4 regions of the Gordonia sp. CNJ-863 genome follow, and region 3 is predicted to be linked to each of the others. Evidence: predicted binding sites of a transcription regulator. Region 3 holds the regulator's gene; each other region holds the start of a gene.
What was found. The regulator LexA, encoded in region 3, represses DNA repair genes until DNA is damaged. The targets are predictions, from matches to a motif close to CGAACANNTGTTCG.

Region 1: BJF87_RS03080 (HNH endonuclease signature motif containing protein) is a predicted target of LexA. The motif match lies at 1,953-1,966, and genes of this name have one in related genera.
Region 2: BJF87_RS05270 (alpha-ketoglutarate-dependent dioxygenase AlkB) is a predicted target of LexA. The motif match lies at 2,731-2,744, and genes of this name have one in related genera.
Region 4: BJF87_RS01395 (HNH endonuclease signature motif containing protein) is a predicted target of LexA. The motif match lies at 2,804-2,817, and genes of this name have one in related genera.

What each region holds. Positions count from the first base shown of each region.
Region 1 covers NZ_MKKG01000005.1:86,408-91,859, reverse strand. Annotated here, with positions in the region: gene BJF87_RS03085 (OsmC family protein) at 1-397, opposite strand, end outside; gene BJF87_RS03080 (HNH endonuclease signature motif containing protein) at 501-1,895, opposite strand; gene mutM (bifunctional DNA-formamidopyrimidine glycosylase/DNA-(apurinic or apyrimidinic site) lyase) at 2,119-2,979, opposite strand; gene rnc (ribonuclease III) at 3,006-3,734, opposite strand; gene BJF87_RS03065 (DUF177 domain-containing protein) at 3,727-4,410, opposite strand; gene BJF87_RS03060 (ATP synthase F0 subunit B) at 4,453-5,301, opposite strand; gene coaD (pantetheine-phosphate adenylyltransferase) at 5,424-5,452, opposite strand, start outside.
Region 2 covers NZ_MKKG01000009.1:95,067-100,518, reverse strand. Annotated here, with positions in the region: gene BJF87_RS05285 (adenylate/guanylate cyclase domain-containing protein) at 1-835, shown strand, start outside; gene BJF87_RS05280 (oxidoreductase) at 959-1,846, shown strand; gene BJF87_RS05275 (hypothetical protein) at 1,924-2,436, opposite strand; gene BJF87_RS05270 (alpha-ketoglutarate-dependent dioxygenase AlkB) at 2,767-3,396, shown strand; gene BJF87_RS05265 (GMC oxidoreductase) at 3,454-5,175, opposite strand; gene BJF87_RS05260 (NAD(P)/FAD-dependent oxidoreductase) at 5,172-5,452, opposite strand, start outside.
Region 3 covers NZ_MKKG01000022.1:335,012-340,463, reverse strand. Annotated here, with positions in the region: gene BJF87_RS13425 (putative PEP-binding protein) at 1-1,651, shown strand, start outside; gene lexA (transcriptional repressor LexA) at 1,629-2,336, opposite strand; gene BJF87_RS13415 (LysM peptidoglycan-binding domain-containing protein) at 2,574-3,110, shown strand; gene nrdR (transcriptional regulator NrdR) at 3,210-3,677, shown strand; gene hrpA (ATP-dependent RNA helicase HrpA) at 3,651-5,452, opposite strand, start outside.
Region 4 covers NZ_MKKG01000002.1:130,388-135,839, forward strand. Annotated here, with positions in the region: gene BJF87_RS01385 (SDR family NAD(P)-dependent oxidoreductase) at 1-421, opposite strand, end outside; gene BJF87_RS01390 (crotonase/enoyl-CoA hydratase family protein) at 471-1,232, opposite strand; gene BJF87_RS01395 (HNH endonuclease signature motif containing protein) at 1,363-2,745, opposite strand; gene BJF87_RS01400 (IS256 family transposase) at 3,077-4,330, opposite strand; partial or broken gene BJF87_RS25635 (chromosome segregation protein SMC) at 4,772-5,452, shown strand, end outside.

The DNA.
Region 1 (5,452 bases), on a different contig from region 3:
ACACCGCGTCGATGGCGCGCTCGACGACGACGAGCAGGCGCTGCGCGGCATCGGGGTCGAGTTCGGAGAGGTCGACCTCGAGGATCTCGGAGATCCGCGGGTACACCTCGTTCTCACGGTCGGCGTCACCGCTGACGCGGATCGTCGCGTCGTAGTCGTCGCCGAGGCGGCGCGAAAGCGGACGGTCCGACGACATGCCGGTGCACGCCGCGAGCGCGATCTTGAGCAGTTCGCCCGGGGTGAAGACCCCGTCGACGTCCTGCGAACCGATTTTCACCTCGGCACCCCGTGAACTGCGCCCCGTGTAGAGCCGGGTCCCGGTGCGCTCGACCCAGAGGTCGGTGTGCGCGGGCTCCGCGGTCGCGGCCGGGGCGGCGGTGTTCTGTTCGATCGTCATGCTGGGATGAGTCCTCTCAGGCGGCGGGGCGGCGCTGACACCGCTGACCATAGTAAGAGCCGTGGATCAGGACGAATTCCCGAACCGGTCGTGCCCGACGTCGTCAGGCAGCTGCCGCCTCTCGGCTTGCGTTGCGTTCTTTCCATTCCCACACCGCGTAGATCAACTCGGTCGCATACCCGAGGTCGAGCTTGCCGCCGCCCACGGGCACCGTCGAATCCGCAGCCACCCGCGCATCAGGCGACCATTGCCCCGGCACGTGTCTCGCGGGACTCACGTCGATCACCGAACCGCCCGGCCGGTGGAACGAAAACCGTTGCGACCCACGCCCGGTGATACTGAACTCACCCCGATGCAACGCACGGTGACAGCTTCCACACAACAAGATCAGATTGTCCAACTCGGTCTCCCCACCGGCCGACCAGAACACCACGTGATGGGCGTGCAGATGCCGTGTGCGTTCACAGCCGGGCATCTGACAGCACCGGTCTCTCACGAACAACGCCCTGACGAGTGCCTTGTTCGGCGTCCGCGACTTACGCCCCAACCCCAGCAACGCCAACTTCCCCGGCGCTCCGGAAACCCTGCTGGACAACGCCTTCCGAACCGCAGCACCGCAGTGCGCCTCGTCCAACTCAGCCTCCGACAGTGCCGGCCCGTCATCAAGGTGTGCCTGCTGCCCACCCTCGTCGGTATGTATCAGGATCTCGGCTCCCGGTGCGAGATCAGGCATCGCGATCCCCTCGTGCACCATGTCTGCCATGGCCACCAACGCCGGCGCCAGATTCGACGGCACATTTCGCCACAGGTCCCGACGATTCGCCGGTTTGACCTCGGAGTCCGGTTCCCCATCCACGGTTTCCAACTCGCTTGCAGCGTTCCGCGGAACGCTCGACACCGCGGACAGATCCGCATCGTCGCAGGTCCGGGTGCGTTCGTACTCTGCCCGGACCGCACCGGCAAGAAGCCGGGCACCGTCTAGCGGAGACAGCGTCAGCGACACAGACAAGGAGCCATCCGCATTCCACTTCCACCGGCCTGTCGACTCCACCGGTGGGCGATTCTCCGACTCGATGCCACGATCCCGGTCGATCTGTCCTATCGCACGGACCGCCCGCTCCAGTTGCGACGCCGTACACGACAACGCCAGATTCACCAGTTCCTTCTCCCGCAACGCGGTCGCGACCCGCGTCAACGCCCGCACCTTCGAATACGACAACCGCCCCGCACCGAACGCCTGCCGAATCAACGGCAACTCCGTCAGAGCCTTCGCCACCCGTACCTGCTCCTGCGCTGTGCGTTGAGAGACACCCGCCTTCCACGAGAGCCAGTGCGCGAGCGAATGCACACCCGGCCCCCGCCACGACTCCCGCTCATCCAATTCCGCCACCAGAGACAAGAACTCGGCCGGGAGCGCGGTGATCTGCGCGGCATAAGCCAGCACTCTGCTTTCCAACACGTCATCGGACAAGGACGCCGGATCCGCGCCATCGAACATCGACGACACATTCTCACCGTGCAGCACCGAAACAGACACCCCAAGCCCCCAGCTGTTCGAACGGATATACGAACAACTTAGCGGCGCCCACCGACAAAACAGCTGGCCAAGGCTCTTCGAGCGTTCCGCGGAACGCTCGTAGCCTTCACCGGACTCGTCGATGCCTGCACAGCGGCTTCGCCGCGGTCACGCTCCGCACGTAAGCGCAGGGAGCACTACGGACTCAACGTGTGCGACGCCGTGGAGCAGTCTGGCACTTCGGGCAAAAGTAAGAGCTGCGGTTCATGAAAGATTCCCGCCGCATGATCGCACCACACCGCCGGCACGGTTGCCCTTCGCGCCCATAGGCGTTGAGCGAGCGTTCGAAGTACCCCGACTGACCGTTCACGTTCACGTACAACGCGTCGAAGGACGTGCCCCCGACCTCCACCGCCTCGGTCATCACCGCGGTGGCCGCGTCGATCAGTTCAAGCAGCTTCTTGCGCGAGATCGTCTCGGCGATGCGTGCACCGTGCAGCCGCGCGCGCCACAGCGCCTCGTCGGCGTAGATGTTGCCGACGCCGGAGATGACGGTCTGGTCGAGCAGGACCCGCTTGATCTCGGAGTGCTTGGCGCGCATACGGTTCACGACGGCCGCCGCGTCGAAAGCCGGGTCGAACGGGTCGGGAGCGATGTGCGCCACCGACACCGGGATGTCATCCACATAGTCGTCGAGATGCCAACCTCCGAAGGTCCGCTGATCGACGAACCGCAGTTCGTTGTCGTCGTCGAGGTGTGCGCGGATGCGGAGATGGGTGTGGTCGGGCGCCCCGTCGCGGGCGATGAGCATCTGCCCGCTCATGCCGAGATGCACGACGAGGGCGGCACGGTCGGTGTCGTCGGCGACGTCGATCCACATGTACTTGCCGCGACGCCGCACTCCGGTAACGTGTTTGCCCGCGAGGCGACCGATCAGGTCGGGCTCGCCGCCGACGTGGCGGCGGGCGGCACGCGGATGCAGCACCTCGACCGCGGTCACGGTCCGTCCGGTCAGATGCTTCTCGAGACCCATGCGGACGGTCTCGACCTCGGGTAGTTCAGGCATGAAGAGTTGTTGTCACGACGCTGTTGTCACGACGACGCTTCGGCGCGTTCGGTGAGCGCCTTCCACGCGTGGGCCGCCGCCTGCTGCTCGGCCTCTTTCTTGGTCCGTCCGACGCCCTCGCCGAGGTTCTCCCCCGCGATCATCGCGATCGCGGTGAACTCTTTGTTGTGATCCGGGCCGGTGGACGAGATCTGGTACTGCGGTGGGCCATAGCCGCGTTCGGAGCTCAGCTCCTGCAGCGAGGTCTTCCAGTCCAGACCGGCGCCGAGCTGTCCGGCCTTCTCGATGCGTTCGTCGAAGAGGCGCAGGATGATCCGCTGCGAGGTCTCCAGGCCGTGGCTGAGAAACACCGCGCCGAACAGGGATTCGAGACCGTCGGCGAGGATCGAGTCCTTGTCTCGACCGCCCGTCATCTCCTCGCCACGACCGAGATACAGGTACTTGCCCAGGCCACCCTCGTCGCCGAGACCGCGTGCCACGTCGGCGAGCGCGTGCATGTTGACCACGCTCGCACGGATCTTCGCGAGTTCACCCTCGGGACGGTCGGGGAAATGCAGGTACAGACGTTCGGTGATCACCACGCCGAGAACGGAGTCACCGAGGAACTCCAGACGCTCGTTGGTCGGCAGACCGCCGTGTTCGTACGCATACGAACGGTGCGTGAGCGCCAGCGTCAGAAGGTCTTCGGGGATGTCGGTGTCGAGAGCGGCGAGCAATGCGGCACGACGACCGTCCTCGCGGGTGGCGTCAGTCACGACGTTCCTGATCGTCCGGGTTCTCGCCTGCGGACGTCTCGTCGCCGGGCTTCTCGTCGGACAACTCCGAGAACTTGTTCGCGAGACCGGCCCAGCGGGGATCGATCAGCTCGTGCGCGTGCCCCGGCTCGGCCACCGCCAGCCGGATGCCGCACACCTGGCAGAGCCCGGGGCAGTCCTCCGAACACAGCGGCGACATCGGCAGTTCCAGAGCGACGGCGTCGATGATCGACTGCTCGAGATCGATGCGGTCGTCGACGATGCGGTGCACGTCGTCTTCCTCGGTGGTCTGCTCCGTCACACTGTCCGGGTAGGCGAACAGTTCGGTGAGGAACACCGTCACCGTGCCGTCGATCGGCTCGAGGCAGCGCGAGCACTGCCCCTCCGTCTCACCGCACGCGGTGCCGGTCACCAGGATTCCCTCGCTCACCGATTCGAGCCGGAGATCGAGGTCGACGTCCGAGCCGGCGGGAATGCCGATCATCTCGACGCCGAGCTTGTCGGGCGTCGTCACCGTCTTGTGCACCTCGGACATGGTTCCCGGGCGACGACCCAGCGACCGTACGTCGAGGACGAAGGGATCGCGCCGCGGCGTGGAATCGGGTCCGTGCGACGTTTCTGATGTCACAGCATGATCAGACACAAACTGCACCATACGCCCGCGATCACGAATCATCGACTGACGCCACGGCGTGTGCGTGACCGGTCACCCGGCGGGTCACACCGCCAGCGGGGATCCCTGGTCGCGGTCGTAGGAATTCCGGGTCGAGGTCTCACGCGACCGCGAGTTGTCGCCACGGGAGTCGCGAGCCGGCTCATCGACGCTACGCGGGTATTCGACGTAGTCGTGCATGCCCGCACCGGTGCGCAGCTGGTGACGTCCACGGTTCACCGAACGCAGTGTGCCGGTGAGGATCTCCTCGAACTGGGCCAGCTTCTCGTCCACGTACACGTCGCAGTCGCCGCGCAGGCGATCCGCCTCCGCGTGGGCCGCGTCGATGATGCGTTCGGCCTCGGACTTGGCCGCACCGACGACCTCGGTCTCCGACACCAGGCGCTGCTGCTCGGCGATGCCGTCCGCCACCGACTTGTCGTAGGTGTTGTTCGCCGCATCGACGGTGCGCTGCGCCTCGGCGCGGGCGCGACCGGTGACGGCCTCGAACTCGCGGGCGGCACTGGTCTGCAGCCGGCGCGCCTCCTCGGTGGCGTCCTCGACGAGCGAGTGCGAGTGCGAGCTCGCCTCGTCGACCATGCGGTCGGCCTGCGCCTTGGCCTCGGACAGGATGCGGTCGGCCTCGGCGCGGGCGTGCGCCAGCACGGCCTCGGACTCGGAGTCGGCCTTGGCCACCGTCGTCTCGGCGTGCTCGCGCGCATCGCCGATGAGGGTGTCGCGCTGATCGAGGACGTCCTGCGCGTCGTCGAGTTCGCCCGGGATGGAGTCCTTGATGTCGTCGAGGAGTTCGAGCACGTCACCGCGCGGCACGACACAGCCCGCGGTCATCGGCACACTCCGCGCCTCCTCGACAATCGCCACGAGTTCGTCGAGAGCCTCAAATACCCGGTACACAGCCACCCCAATCCGGCGCTTGCCTGTTTGCAACAGTTGGTGAATCTGTGACTATTGTGCCGAATGTTGCGCCTGTGATTAGTGAAGCGCGTGGGGTGTGTCGCAATTCCCGCAGGTGGGTCCTAGACGGAACGCTCCCCGGTGAGCTTCG
Region 2 (5,452 bases), on a different contig from region 3:
CGTCGACCACGGCGACTTCAACGCCCGCGTCCCCGTCTATGACTCGTCGGAACTCGGTGTGCTGCAACACGGTTTCAACGTGATGGTGCAAGGACTCGCCGAACGTGACCGCATGCGTGAGATCTTCGCCCGGCACGTCGGCGACACCGTCGCCGACCTCGCCCTCTCCGACGGCGTCGGCATGCACGGCACCAACACCGAGGTGGGTGTGCTGTTCGTCGACATCGTCGGCTCCACGCGACTGTCCCAGGACCGGAGTCCCGACGACGTCGCCGAACTCCTCAACGCGTTCTTCAGCATCGTCTTCGACGTCGTCGACCAGCATTCCGGCTTCGTCAACAAGTTCGAGGGCGACGCCGCGCTGGCCGTCTTCGGGGCGCCCGTCGAACTCGACGACCCGGCCGGACACGCGCTCGCCGCCGCCCGCGACCTCGCCGACCGGCTCGCCAAGAGCCTCGACATCCGGTGGGGGATCGGCGTCTCCTTCGGTGAGGTCTTCGCCGGCAACATCGGCGCCGAACGGCGCTACGAGTACACCGTCATCGGCGACCCGGTCAACGAATGCGCCCGACTGTCCGACATGGCCAAGACCGGTCGCGTCCCCGCCCTCGCCAGCGGCGCCGCGATCGACTCCGCCGGCGCCGAGGCCGACGAATGGGAACTCCTCGGCAGCCGCATCATGCGCGGCCGGTCGGCCCCGACCGAGTTCTACGCCCCGTCCGACCTCGTCGAACGGCTCGGGTCGTCGCGCAACCTGATCGCCGAACTGCTACGCCCGGCCCGACGCATCGTCGGCGCCAGCCCGCTGCGGCTCACGACGTTCTTCGGCGGCTGAGGACCGCGCCACCGAAGTCGGCTGCCCGAGACGAATCGTTGACGCCGTCCGGGGTCGTCAATAGCGTGGGCCGCAGGGTCGCGGCGAGGACGTCGGACCGACACACCATCCCTGGGGGCTGCGATGAACGGTTGGACGTCAGCGAACATTCCGGATCAGACGGGTCGCACCTTCGTGGTGACCGGCGCGAACAGCGGCCTCGGTGCCGAGACGGCGAAAGCGCTCGTCGGTGCCGGCGCCAACGTCATCCTGGCGTGCCGCAACACCGCCAAGGCCGACGCCGTGGCGTCGAAACTGGGACCCAACGCGACCGTTGCCCAACTCGACCTCGCGGATCTCGCGTCGGTTCGCTCGTTCGCGTCGAGTTTCACCGGCGCCGACGTCCTCATCAACAACGCCGGACTGATGGCCGTACCGCTGCGACGCACCGCCGACGGCTTCGAGATGCAGATCGGCACCAACCATCTCGGCCACTTCGCGCTCACCGCGTTGCTGCTGCCGAAGATCACCGACCGCGTCGTCACCGTGTCGTCGGGCGTGCACCAGATCGGGAACATCGCGCTCGACGACCTCAACTGGGAGAAGCGCCGCTATCGCCGCTGGCAGGCCTACGGGGACTCCAAGATGGCCAACCTCATGTTCGGCCTCGAACTCGCCAAGCGGTTGGCGGAGGCCGGGTCGTCGAAGCAGTCGTTCATCGCCCACCCCGGTTATGCCGCAACGGAATTGCAGGGTCGGAGCGAGAACTTCATGGATGTCCTGGCGAAGCTGTCGAACAAGCTGCCCATCGCGCAGCCGGCCGCCGACGGAGCCCTGCCGCAGCTGTACGCCGCGACGATGTCGGGTCTGCCGTCCGGCACCTACTACGGACCGACGAAATTCTTCGGGCTGCACGGCGCGCCCGGACGGAACAAGTACAAGAAGGCGGCCGACGACGCCGACTTCCGTGCGGCGCTCTGGGCGGAGTCGGAGAAGCTGACCGGGGAGAAGTTCGACGTGTCAGGGAGCTGACCGCCTGACGACGAAAGTGCGGGATGAGTGCCGGAAACCGGCATCCATCCCGCACTTCGTGTCTGCGGTTCGCGTGACTACTGGACCGAGAACGCGATGCTGTTCGACGCGCCGGAGACCAGGTCGGTGACGCGGATGGTGAAGTTGCCGCCGCCCTTGAAGAAGTAGGACTTCACCGCGGTGCAGTCCTGCGTCTTGTACAGCGCGGCTTCCTTGGGCACCTTCGGTCCGGCGAGGCGGACCTCCATGCGGCACTCGTTGCCGTCGACGATGGGGCCGGCGTCGATGATGGAGTTCCAGCGCACGCCGAGTCGCGAGTTCTTGCCGAAGGTTCCCGGAGTGATCTCCCGGGCGCCCTTCGGGTTGTAGACCCAGACGTTGATGGACTTCACGCCGTTGCGTGCGCCCGCGCGGCCGAGCTTGCCGTAGTGGGTGACCTTGTCGCCCGACGACCCGAACGCGGAACTTCCGGAGTCGAGGCTGCCGCTGGCGCTACCGAACAGATCGCCGACCGGATCGGCGGTCGCCGGCGCGATCGGGATCAGCATGGCGGCGGCAGCAAACAGACCGGCGATACCGGTGCGCTTCATCGAGTTCCCCCTTGTAACGATTTATAACGAATTGATTAAAGCATCGACCCGGCGACCGTGCTGTGGGCCACCTCACATCGCGGCCCTTTCGTGGTGAGCCGAATGTGCGCTTCGTCACTGCCGCGTCGGGCCAGGGGCTGCTTGAGCTGCGTCGACGATGGTCCGAGCATTACTCGAAAATGTGAGGGACGCCTCGTGCGCGGACGGGGGTCCCGTAGGTCCTTACCCGCTCTCTCGATCCGTTTCCGCTCACGTTCGAAGGGTGGGCGCGAACGGCACGGACATGCCGTCCGTCGAACAGGCGTTCGATCCGGGTGTACGGTGGGGTGTATGTCCATAGGCATCCAGGGATCGTTGTTCGCCGAGATGGCCGCGGAGCCGGCGCTGTCGGACCTGTCGACCTCGACGACGCGGCGTCCGCTCACCGACGGCGCGTGGGTGGACCTGTGCCCAGGCTGGATCAGCGGGCCGGACGAACTCTTCGATCGGCTTCGACGCGACGTCCCGTGGCGGGCCGAGCGGCGTCAGATGTACGACCGCGTCGTCGACGTCCCGCGGCTCGTGTCGATCTACCAGAAGGACGACCCGTTTCCGGATGCGCTGATCACCAAGATGCGGTCATCGCTGTCGCGGCATTACCGCGAGGAGTTGCCCGAAGGATTCGCGACCGCCGGGATCAGCCTCTACCGCGACGGCAACGATTCAGTGGCATGGCACGGGGACCGCATCGGGCGGGCGTCGACGCACGACACGATGGTCGCGATCATCTCCCTCGGCGCCCCACGACCGCTGATGCTGCGGCCGCGTGGCGGCGGGAAGTCGTTGAAGTTCACCCTGTCGACCGGTGACCTGCTCGTCATGGGTGGCAGCTGCCAACGCACCTGGGAACACGCGGTTCCCAAGGTGCGCGGCGTCGGCGCCCGGATCAGCATCCAGCTGCGGCCGCCGGGGGTGTGGTGACTTACTGGGCTTTGTAGAAGTTGTGGACGTCATACGCCCACAACTTCTACGAGAACCTCAGCCGGCGTTGGAGATCGGCGTGATCGGCAATCTCAGCGCGGCGGGTGCGTATTCGGGCACCGTCGGGTGGACCGGTGGCACCGGGGCGATCGGCTGGTACGACGCACCGAGCTCCGGACGGGGGTCGGCTTCACCGGCATTCGGCCACATCGCGAGTGCGCGTTCGGCCTGAGCGGTGATCGTCAGCGACGGGTTCACGCCCAGGTTCGCCGACACCGTCGAACCGTCGACGATGTGCAGGCCGGGGTGGTTGAACACGCGGTGATACGGGTCGACGACGCCGTCCGCGGCGGACCGGCCGATCGAGCAACCGCCCAGGAAGTGTGCGGTCATCGGGATGTTCAACCAGTCGACGATGGAACCGCCGGCGTCGCCGCCGATCTCGTCGGCCATCTTGCGGACGGCGTCGTGGCCGACCGGGATCCAGGTCGGCGGGGGATCGCCGGCACCCTGCCTACTGCGCAGCATCGGACCGAAACGGCCCCGACGGGCGAACAGTTCGAGGGAGTTGTCGGCGGTCTGCATCACCAGGGCGATGATCGTCCGTTCCGACCAGCGTCGAACCGAGAGCCCGCGCAGGGTGACCAGCGGGTGCCGGATCATCTCCACGATCGCCGCCAGCGGTCGGGGCAGGCGACTGTCACCGTCGATGAGCATCGCCTGCAACAGACCGATCAGGTTGCTGCCCTTGCCGTATCGCACCGGCTCGATATGGGTGTGCTCGTTCGGGTGGAACGACGACGTGATCGCCACACCCTCGGTGTAGTCGACCTTCAGGTCGGTGGCCGTCGCGGCCAGGACGGCCTCGGAGTTGGTGCGCACCACCTTGCCCAGGCGCGACGAGAGGCCGGGCAGGTTGCCGCTCTGCTGCATGTCCAGCAGCAACTTGTTGGTGCCGTACGTGCCGGCCGCGAACACCACGTGATCGGCGGTGAACGAACGGCGTCCTCGACGCGACCAGCGTCGACCGGTTCGATGCGATCCGACCGTGTACCCACCCTCCGACAGCGGGCGGACGGTGTCGACGGTCGTCATCGGGATGACGGTCGCACCGGCCTGTTCGGCGAGATACAGATAGTTCTTGACCAGCGTGTTCTTCGCGCCGACCGGGCAGCCGGTCATGCACGCGCCGCAGTCGGTACAACCGGTGCGGGCGGGACCGGCACCGCCGAAGAACGGGTCTTCGACGGTCTTGCCCGGCTCGCCGAAGAAGACCCCGACGGGGGTGTGGACGAAGGTGTCGCCGGCGCCCATGTCCTCGGCGACCTTACGCATGACGCGGTCGGCGGGGGTGACCTTCGGGTAGGTGGTCACGCCGAGCATGCGCGATGCCTGGTCGTAGTAGGGGTCGAGTTCGGCGGCCCAGTCGGTGATCCGACCCCAGTGCGGGTCGTCGAAGAATGCGGGGAGCGGCCGGTAGAGCGTGTTCGCGTAGTTGAGCGACCCGCCGCCGACACCCGCGCCGGCCATGACCAGCACGTCGCGCAGCAGGTGCATGCGCTGCACACCGAACATGCCCAGCGCCGGCGCCCACACGTAATCCTTGAGGCGCCAACTGGTCTTGGGCAGGTCGGCGTCGGTGAAACGACGGCCCGACTCGACGACCGCGACTCGGTATCCCTTCTCGGTCAACCGGAGGGCGGCCACCGAGCCGCCGAAACCGGAACCGATGACGATGGCGTCGTAGTGGTCGGCGTCAGTGCGCGCGGTCCTGGTCACTGGGCGAGGGTCCTTTCGGGATCGGTGTCGGTGGCGGTGGTCTCGACGGTGTCGGCGACGGCCGGGATGGCGTCGTCGAAGCGGTGGTCGGCGGCCACGAAGGACGCCATCTGGCGGCGGAAGTCGCTGGTGAACTTGGGCCACATCACCGAGTTGCGGCCGGTGGAGTCGAGGTACCAGCTCGAGCAGCCGCCCGAATTCCACACGGTGCGTTCCAGTTCGGGGTCGAGGTCGGCGTTGTAGGCGTCCTGGGCGGCCTGGGTGACCTCGAACGTCG
Region 3 (5,452 bases):
GCCCGCACTCTGGCCGGGACGCCGACCCGACCACTCCGCAGAGGCACTGGGCGCAGGCGTCGAGATCGCCGAGGACCGTCGCGCCGACGAGGCCGAACGGTTCACCGCCGCGGCGGCCGCGGTCGCCGCGCGCCTACGTGAGCGTGCATCGCAGAACACCGGCGTCGCCGCCGAGGTGCTCACCGCAACGGCCGGACTCGCGGAGGACCGCGGCTGGATCGGTGCCGCCTCGGGTCTGATCGCCAAGGGCGCCTCGGCGCCGTCGGCCGCCGTCGCCGCCACTGAACAGTTCGCCGCCGTGTTCACCAAGCTCGGTGGGCTCATGGCCGAGCGCGTCACCGATCTCAACGACGTCCGCGACCGCGTCCTCGCCGAACTCCTGGGCCTCCCCGAGCCCGGCGTGCCCACGCCGGACGTGCCCTCGGTCCTCCTCGCCGACGACCTCGCGCCCGCCGACACCGCGGGGCTCGATCCCGCCACCACCATCGCGCTGGTTACCCGCCTGGGCGGGCCCACCAGCCACACCGCGATCATCGCCCGGCAGCTCGGCATCCCGTGTGTCGTCGCGGTCCCCGGTCTCGCCGGGATCGACTCGGGCACGGTGATACTCGTGGACGGCACGACAGGCGAGATCGTCGTGCAACCCGACAACGCCGCCGCGCGGGCCCGTGTCGACGAGTACACGCGTCAGGCCGCACGGGTCGCCGGCTGGTCGGGCCCGGGTCGCACCGCCGACGGTGTGGAGGTGGCGATCCTGGCCAACGTCGCCGACGGATCGTCGGCCCGTGCGGCCACCGATCATCCGGTGGAGGGCGTCGGACTGTTCCGCACCGAACTGGCCTTCCTCGAACGCGCCGACGAGCCGTCGGTGGAGGAACAGGCGGACATCTATCGCGAGGTGCTCGACGCGTTCGGCGGCCGCAGGGTCGTCATCCGTACGCTCGACGCCGGCTCGGACAAGCCGCTGCGCTTCGTGCACCAGCCCGAGGAGGCCAACCCGGCGCTCGGTGTGCGCGGCGACCGGATCGCCTTGGCACACCCCGAGATCCGTGCCCATCAGCTCGACGCGATCACACGCGCCGCGGAGGGTTCCGAGACGAGCCCCTGGGTCATGGCGCCGATGATCGCCTCACCGGCCGAGGCGGCCGCCTTCGCCGCTCAGGTACGGGAACGCGGACTGGTCGCCGGGGTGATGATCGAGGTCCCCGCCGCCGCGATCCTCGCGCCGGCGATCCTGGCCGAGGTCGACTTCGTCTCGATCGGCACCAACGACCTCACGCAGTACACGATGGCCGCCGACCGGATGTCGGCCGATCTCGCATCGCTGACCGATCCGTGGCAGCCGGCGGTCCTGCACCTCATCGCGACGGTCGCGCGGGCCGGACGGGATCAGGGGAAACCGGTGGGCGTGTGCGGCGAGGCCGCGGCGGACCCGATCCTCGCCTGTGTGCTCGTCGGGTTGGGTGTCACCTCGCTGTCGAGTGCTCCGGTGGCGGCCGCCGCGGTCGGTGCCCGCCTCGGCGGCGTCTCACGGTCGACCTGCGAAAACGCGGCGACAGCCGCGCTCGCCACCACCGATCCGGCTGCGGCGCGCGAGGCTGCCGCCGCGGTTCTCGAGAACGAAGAGGTCAGATACGCCGCATCACGGTGACGACCTTGCCGAGGATCACGGCCTCGTCGCCCGGGATCGGGTCGAACAGCTCGTTGTGCGGCATCAGCCAGACATGACCCTTCTGGCGTTTGAAGGTCTTGACCGTGGCCTCGCCGTCGATCATCGCGGCCACGATGTCGCCGTTGTCGGCCACGTTCTGCTGGCGGACGACCACCCAGTCGCCGTCGCAGATCGCGGCGTCGATCATCGACTCACCGACGACCTTCAGCAGGAACAGCGAACCCTCGCCGACGAGCTCGCGGGGGAGCGGGAAGACGTCCTCGACGGCTTCTTCCGCGAGGATCGGGCCGCCTGCGGCGATCCGGCCGAGCACCGGCACGAAGGTGGGCTCGGGTAGCGCACCACCGGTCGGTGAGGTGGGCGTCGGCGGCTCGCTCGGTGCGATGTTGACCGCTCGCGGACGATTCGCGTCGCGCTTGAGGAGGCCCTTGCGTTCGAGCGTCCGCAGTTGGTGGGCGACGGAGGAGGTCGACGTGAGACCCACCTCGTCACCGATCTCGCGGATGCTCGGCGGGTAACCGCGCTCGCGCACGGATCTGCGGATCACCTCGAGAACTCCGCGCTGCCGCGGCGTCAGCGAGGCCTCGGCCGCCGCCATGTCTGCCGGGGCGACGGGCTCGTCGGCGCCCCGCGCTCCGGTGCGCTTACCGCCGTCATCGCTCATGATCGGGTTCCTCTCGATTCCGAACGTGCTGGTAGATCGCTTGTCTGACGACGACCCTAGCCGAGAATGCCGACCGCATCAAACATTTGTTCGACGTGTTGCGAGACAAGTGTCGGAGTGCCGTGCTACAAATCGAACATCAGTGCATCGAACAGATGATCGACAATCGAACAGTTCGAACGCCGACGACGCAGTCGGAGCACGGACAAGCGTTCGACCGGAAACACGGAGGGCATCATGCGCACCGCCACTCTCATCGACCCCGACCGCTCCACCGATTCGGTCCGTGGTGACGTCCTGGAGCGTCCGCGCCCGATGCGCCGCGGCGACGGCCGCCGGCCCGTCGACGGGCGTCCGGTGCCGGAGTCGGCGGTCCGGGTCCGCCGGGTCGCCTCCACCCGGTGCGCCTCGCCGGTCGGTATGCGGGGTCGTGCACCGGTCGTACCCGTCTCGCGTGTTGCGCATACCGCGCCCTCGGCCGTCATCCGGCGGCGTCGGCGCACGGCGACGGCAATTCTCGCCGGCGTCGGGCTCGCTCTGGCCGTGTGGGTCATCGCGGTCGTCGGTCAGAACTACGCCGCGACGGTCACACCTTCTTCGGTCGGCACCGAGGTCGTACACGTGCGGTCGGGCGACTCGCTGAGCACCATCGCATCGCGCGTCGCCCCCGAGATGCCGCGTGAGGCGGTCGTCGACGAGATCATCCAGCTGAACGACCTCCCGTCGAGCGGGCTGCGCGTCGGTCAGCCGCTGCTCGCCCCCCGGTACCACTGAGCACGGGCGGTATCCTCGATGTCACAGGGACCGGCCGACTACCGGCCTGGCATGCGGCGCGGCTGCACCAGAGTGTCCCGTGACCTGCGTGAGGATACGATGCGCTGCCCCTTCTGCAAGAACGACGACACCAAGGTCATCGACTCGCGTGTCGCTGATGAGGGGCAGGCCATCCGGCGCCGCCGCTCCTGCGTGGAGTGCGGGCGACGCTTCTCGACCGTGGAGAGCGCGGTGCTCGCGGTGGTCAAACGCAACGGCGTCACCGAACCGTTCAGTCGCGAGAAGGTGATGAGGGGCGTCCGGCGCGCATGCCAGGGACGCCACGTCGCCGAGGACGCATTGGCGCAGCTCGCCCAGCAGGTCGAGGACACCGTACGTGCCAGTGGATCGGCCGAGATCCCCAGCAACGAGGTCGGTCTCGCGATCCTCAAGCCGCTGCGCGACCTCGACGAGGTCGCCTACCTGCGGTTCGCGTCGGTCTATCGCTCGTTCGACTCCGTCGAGGACTTCCAGCGCGAGATCGACGACCTCCGAGCCGCCTCAGCCGAGTCGGTCAAGAGTTCGTAGGACCCGCTTCTCCGACACCGGGTACGCGGTGCCGAGCCGTTCGGCGAACAATCCCACCCGCAGCTCCTCGACGAGCCACTGGGCCTCGTCGTTGACGTGCGCCTTCCGGTGGTCGGGCACCTGAGTCAGTCGTTGCGCCCACCGCTCGGTCACCCGGTCGACGACGGCTACTCCGGCCTGATCCCGGGCCGCCGATGCAGGGAGCGCCGACAGGCGGGCCTCGGCGGCCGCGAGGTAGCGCGGCACATTCTCCAGATGTCGTCGTGCGGTGGCGGCGACGAATCCGTCGAAGACGAGATTGTCCAGCTGTTCGGCGACGTCATCGGCCGCGAGTGAACCGGCATGTCGGTCGATCGCGGCACGGACCGGTGCCACCCAACCGAGGGATTCGACGGCGAGAGAGAAGTAGTCCGGTGCCGACTCGGTGATCCGTGGACGCAACTTCTCGGTGAGCACGCGGAATGTCTCGGGAGAGCGCACCGCCGACAGGGTGCCGGCGTCGAGGCCCGCCACGACATCGCGGATGGCGCGACGTGTGCAGTCGGCCAGCAACGCATCGAGATCCGGGTAGGGGCTCTGGCTCAGCGCGAGTCGACCCGCGGCCCCGAGGGAACCGGCCACGCGGCGGTGCAGGGGCGGGATCGCCAGGTCGAGGAGCGCGACGATTCCTCTCGCCGGCAATCGATCACGGGTCTGCTCCGACGCGGCGTCGATCACGACCACCCCGCGCGTGCGTCCGGCGTCGTCGGTGATCGCGTCGATGGTCGGGTAACGGGTGAGGCGTTGTCCGGCGATGTCGACGGTCCGCTGTGCGGCGAGAGTGCCGATGCCCTCGTCGGTCCAGGCGCGATACAGGGTGCGCTTCACCGTCTTCGACGCTGGCGGGGTGGCCGCGCGCTGCAGTTCGGCGATGGAATCGGCTCGCGCGGTGATCTCCCCGGCGTCGTCGGCGACCGCGAAATGCATCCGTAGGTGGGCCGGAATCCGGTCGACGTCGAAATCGCCTGCGGTGACCGTCATCTGCGTGATCGTGGTGAGCTCGCGAGCGAGCCCGACCGTGAGCGGCTCGCTCCGTGGGGTGAGGCGGGCCAGTGCCAGTTCGGCGAAACGCTGTGCCGGCGACATCGACTTGCGTAGCTGCTTCGGCAACGACTTCACCAGTGCGGTGGCCAGTTCCGTCCGCATGCCGGGCACCGACCAGTCGAAACCCGCCGGGCGCACGTGGGGGAGCAGTGCGCGCGGGATGATCACGGTGACACCGTCATCGGGGGCGCCGGGCTCGAACCGGTAGCGGAGTTCGAGTCGGGTGTCGCCCTGCTGCCAGGCGCCCGGATAGTCGGTGGGGGCGGCTTCGGTACTCGCCGCGACGTCCTCCGGCTTGAGATCGAGCAGAGCCGCATCGGAGCGTCGGGCCTTCTTCCACCACGTGTCGAAGTGCCGTGCGGAGGTGACCTCGGCGCCCACCCTCTTGTCGTAGAACTCGAACAGCTGGTCCTCGGTGATCACCAGTCCGCGTGTGCGCATACGGTTCTCGACGTCGGAGGCGGCCTCGAGCAGTGCGCGGTTGCGTTCGAAGAACGGGTGCTGCGTACGCCAGTCGCCCTCGACGAGGGCATGGCGGATGAACAGTTCGCGTGAGACGACCGGGTCGATGGGGCCGTAGTCGACACGACGACGCGCGACGAGGGTGACCCCGTAGAGGGTGACCCGCTCGTAGGCCATCGCGGCACCGCGCTTGGACGACCAGTGCGGTTCGCTGTGCGTGCGCTTGACCA
Region 4 (5,452 bases), on a different contig from region 3:
GTTCCCCGGACTCCTTGGGTTCGCCGGCCGCGAGCTTGGCCGCGGCGAGACGGAGGACGTTGTAGGTCCCGGTGAGATACAGGTCGATCGTCTTGACGAACCCCTTCATGTCAGCGGGCGACCCGTCTCGGTTGACGACCTTCTGTGCCACACCGAAACCGCCGTGGGCGATGACCGCATAGCGCAGGTCCCCGAGTTCGCTCGCCTGCTCGAGCGCGGCGTTCACCGAGTCGTCGTCGAGCACGTCGGTGCGCGCGTAGATCGCCCGCTCGCCCAACTCTTCCGCGAGTTCCTTCGCCGGCTGGTCGGCCAGGTCGGCGATCACGACCGATGCGCCCGCGGCATGCAGACGACGCACCGTCGCCGCGCCGAGGCCGCCTGCACCGCCGGTGACGATCGCGACTTCACCCTCAAACGACATCTGTTCTCCTCATATCGATCTCATGTGCCGATGGGCGTGGCGACGACACTCAGGCGCCGGTCCACTCGGGCTTGCGCTTCTCCGCGAACGCGCGCGCACCCTCGATCGCGTCCTTCGAGGTGAAGACCGGAACCAGCAATTCGCCCTGGCGGTCCCACTTCTCGTCGGTGCCCCACGACTCGGACTCGGCGATGATCCGCTTGGTGACGGCGACGGCCAGCGGGCCGTTCTCGGTGATGCGCTCGGCCAGTCCGAGAGCACCGTCGAGCGCGCCCCCCTCGTCGGTGAGGATGTTGACGAATCCCCAGTTCGCAGCCTGCTCGGCGGTGAAGTTGTCGCCGGTGAGCGCCAGCTCGAGGGCCTTCTGGTACGGGATCTTCCTGGGCAGGCGCAGGAGTCCGCCGGCACCGGCGACAAGGCCGCGCTTGACTTCGGGGATGCCGAACTTCGCCGACTTCGACGCGACGACGAGGTCGGTGGCGAGAACCAGCTCGGTGCCGCCCGCAAGTGCGAACCCTTCCACGGCCGCGATGACCGGCTTGGCCGGCGGCTTCTGCGTGAAGCCGAGACCGCGCCCCTCGATGGCCACCGACTCACTGGCGGCGAAGGCCTTCAGATCCATGCCGGCGCAGAAGTTCCCGCCTGCACCAGTCAAGATGGCGACCGACAGCTCCGGGCTGTCGTCGAGCTCGTCCATCGCGTCGGCGAGCGACTGGCTCACCTCGTGATTGATCGCATTTCGTGCCTGCGGCCGATTGATCGTGATGACGAGGATGCGCCCCCGGCGCTCCACGAGAACTGCGTCGGACATATGTCGTGCGACCCCTCACCCAATTCGACAGTCGCTGCGCACGCGTCGGCCGCAGCTCAGTGGTGATCGTAACCATGGAACGACTGACAAATGGGCATAATGAACCAACTGAGTTAAACATGTCTTCTTCTCAGGCAGCCGCGGGGCTCGCCGCTTGGCATTCCCTCCACTCCCAGACGGCGTAGATCACCTCGGTCGCATACCCGAGATCGAGCTTGCCGCCACCCACCGGCACCGTCGCATCCGCCGCGATCTGTTCATCGGGTGACCACAGGCCCGGCGCCCGGGTTGGTGGACTCACCTCGATCACCGAACCACTCGGCATATGGAACGTAAACCGCTGCAGCCCATGGGCCTTGATAGAGAACTCACCTCTGTGCAGCGCCCGATGACACGACCCGCACAACAAAATCAGGTTGTCCAACTCGGTCTCGCCATCGTTGGACCAGAACACCACATGATGCGCGTGCAGATGCCTCGTACGCTCACACCCCGGCGTCTGACAACACCGATCCCGCAGGAACAGCGCCCGAATCATCGCCTTCGACGGGGTCCGCTGCTTACGCCCCAACCCCAACAACGCCCGCTTCCCCGGACGACCAGAAACCCTCCTGGACAACGCTTCTCGCAGCGACGCACCACAGGTCACCTCCTCGACCTCAGCCTCCGAGAGCGCCGGCCCATCATCGAGATGAGCGCGCTCCACCCCATCACCGACATGGACAAGGATCTCCGCACCCGGCGCCAACTCCGGCATCGCGATTCCCTCATGCACCGCATCGGCCATCGCCACCACCGCCGCAGCAATATTAGACGGCACCCGCCGCCACAGATCCCGACGATTCGCCGGCTTCACCTCCGAATCCGTCTCGCCGGATTCGGTTTCCAGCTCGTCCGGAGTGTTCCGCGGAACACTCGGCAGATCAGGATCGCCCATCGTGCGGGTGCGCTCATACTCCGCGCGCACCGTTCCCGCCAGAAACCGCGCCCCATCGAGTGGCGTCAATGTCATCGACACCGACAACGAACCGTCGATGTTCCACTTCCACCGAGCCCACGACTCCGCCGGCGGCGTCAGCTCTCCACCATCGCTGTAGCCCTGGTCGATCTGGCGCATTGCCCGCACCGCCTTCTCCAACTGCGACGCCGTGCACGACAACGCCAGGTTCACCAACTCCTGCTCCCGCAACGGCGTCGCCACCCGCGTCAGCGCCCGCACCTTCGAATACGTCAACCGCCCCTCACTGAAGTGCTGCCGGATCACCGGCAACTCCCGCAAGGCCTTGGCCACCCGCACCTGCTCATGCGCCGTCCGCTGCGCGATGCCCGCCTTCCACGACAACCAGTGCGCCAACGAATGAATCCCCGGCCCCCTCCACGACTGCCGCTCATCCAACTCCGCCACCAGGCCAAGAAACTCGGCGGTCAGAGCGGTGATCTGCGCGGCGTAACCGAGCACCCGAACCTCGAGCACCTCATCCGGCAGCGACTTCGGATCCGCACCGTCGAACATCGACGACACACCCTCGGCGCGTAACGCGGTAACAGACATCGAGCCCCCCCATCCAGTTCGAACAGATATACGAACAAGCTACCGGCGACCACCGACAATCCCGTCGGTCACGACTTCACAAGCGTTCCGCGGAACACTCACCTCGGTACGATGGGCTATCCCGGGACTCATCGATCGACTGGTCAAGCACCCCGGCTCCCATTCATCAACGGATGCATCGCGCAAAGTGGTGCGCGACGCACTACTCCGGTGCGATTAACTGAGCGTGACCTGCTGGGGCACGGTCAAGTCCCAGGTAGTGGTGTAACTCGTTTCTGATCCTTCGTCGCTTTCAGGCAGGCAGTTCGATCAGCGGGTCGGTAGTGGCCTCCGTTGTTGTGGTGGTGTCGGTGGTCAGGGTCAGTCGGCATCGGGTGAGGACCTCGAGGCCGAGGTATCGGCGGCCTTCGGCCCACTCGTCGGTCTGCTCGGCCAGGACCGCGCCGATGAGTCGGATGATGGCGTCACGGTTGGGGAAGATACCCACAACGTCAGTGCGGCGGCGAATTTCGCGGTTGAGTCGTTCGGTGGGGTTGTTGGACCAGATCTGTCGCCACACGTCATCGGGGAAGCCTGTGAAGGCCAACAGGTCCTCTCGAGCGTCACCGAGATGGTCAGCAACCTTGGGGAGTCTGCCTTCGGTGTATTCCAGGAGTCGGTCGAACTGCTCGTGCACGGCAGTGGCGGTGGGCTGGTCATAAACGCTGTGCAGCATCGCTTTGACCGCCGGCCACATGGACTTGGGGCACACCGCCATCAGGTTGGCCGCGTAGTGGGTACGGCACCGTTGCCACACGGCGCCGGGCAGGTTCGCCGCGATCGCCTCGACCAGTCCGGCGTGGGCATCAGAGGTCACCAGACGCACCCCGCCCAGCCCGCGGGCGACCAGATCGGCGAAGAAGGTGTTCCAGGAGGCTTTGGTTTCGCTGGTCGCTACTTGCATGCCCAACACCTCGCGGTGGCCATCGCCGTTGACACCGGTCGCCAGCAGGACAACGGCTTTGACGACCTGCTTGTTCTCGCGGACTTTGATCGTCAACGCATCGGCGGTGACGAAGGTGAACGGCCCGACCTCGTCGAGGCGACGATGGCGGAACGCTGTGACCTGTTCGTCGAGGTCGGTGGCCATGCGTGAGACCTGTGACTTCGACAGCGAGTCGATGCCGAGAGTTTTGACCAGCTTGTCCATCCGGCGGGTCGAGACTCCAGCGAGGTAGCAGTCGGCCACGACGGTGATCAGTGCTGACTCGGCCCGCTTGCGGCGTTCGAGGAGCCACTCGGGAAAGTAGCTGCCCGAACGTAGCTTGGGAATGGCGACGTCGACGGTGCCGACGCGGGTATCCAGTGGCCGGTGGCGGTAGCCGTTGCGGCGGTTGGTGCGCTCTGGTGTGCGTTGGTTCCATTCGGCTCCGCAGACCGCGTCGGCATCGGCCGACAGCAGCGCGTTGATCATGGTTTGCAGCAGCTCACGCATCAGATCTGGTGACGCCTCGGCCAGGGCTTGGCCAAGAAGGCCTGCAGGGTCGACAATGTGGGGTGCGGTCATCGCGATGACTCCTCGAGGATTCTGTGGAAGGTTGACTCGAAGGATCACGCGGTGGCCGCTCTGCATCCGTTAACGACACGACGTCGATAACGAACTCGGCCACCGAGTTACACCACTCTATGGGGCACTACTTGGGGCACCGCTGTTTCACCTCCACGGAGACAGCGTCCGATCGCATGCCACGCGTGCCGCGTCGGCAGGGCCAGTCGCAACAAAGGAAGCGAACGCAGCGAATGAACGAAGGCGTCATGACGTACATCAAGTTGCATCATCAATGCGACGGAACCGGGCCGCCTGGCGGCAACTCGATGCCTGCGCTGCAGCCTGTATGGCTGGTCCCTCCGGCGGCATCCGAACGGCGCTAACATCGTCGCCTGACGTACTAGTCTCAGCCAACGAGGCCGGACCGGAAGTTGCGCAATAGTCGAGAGGACAAGAGTTTTGGCAGAATCCGCAGTCAAGGAACCCCGAGGCACCGGGTGGCGTATCTGGGACTTACACGTTCATACGCCAGCCTCAATTGTCCAAGGCTACGGTGGAGATACCGACGAAGCGTGGGCGCGGTTCATTGACGACCTGGAAGAACTCCCTGAAGATGTCAGCGTTATCGGCATCAATGACTACTGGTTCCTCGACGGATACAAGCGAATTATCGCAGAACGCAACAACGGGCGGCTTCAGAATCTTGACGCCGTATTCCCTGTAGTGGAAATGCGACTCGACCAATTCGGCGGAACTGAAGGAAATCTCTCGAGAGTCAATCTTCACGTAATCTTCGATCCCGCGATCGAAGTGGAAGTAATCGAAGCTCAATTTCTAAACGCCCTAAATTCACAGGCCCGGCTATCCCCAAGTTATCAACAACTCGGCTGGAAAGGCGTGATAACAAGAGATTCTCTTGCCGATTTCGGGCAACGAATCAAGCAATCAGTACCACAAGATCGCATCAACCAGTATGGGACGGACCTCGAAGAGGGATTCAACAACCTCAATGTGTCTTTGGCTGCGGTACAGAGCATTCTTTCCGGCCCGTATTTCCAAGGCAAGGCACTATTGGGAATCGGCAAAACCGAGTGGGCCGGTATAAAGTGGACAGACCAGTCGATTGCCGCGAAGAAAACT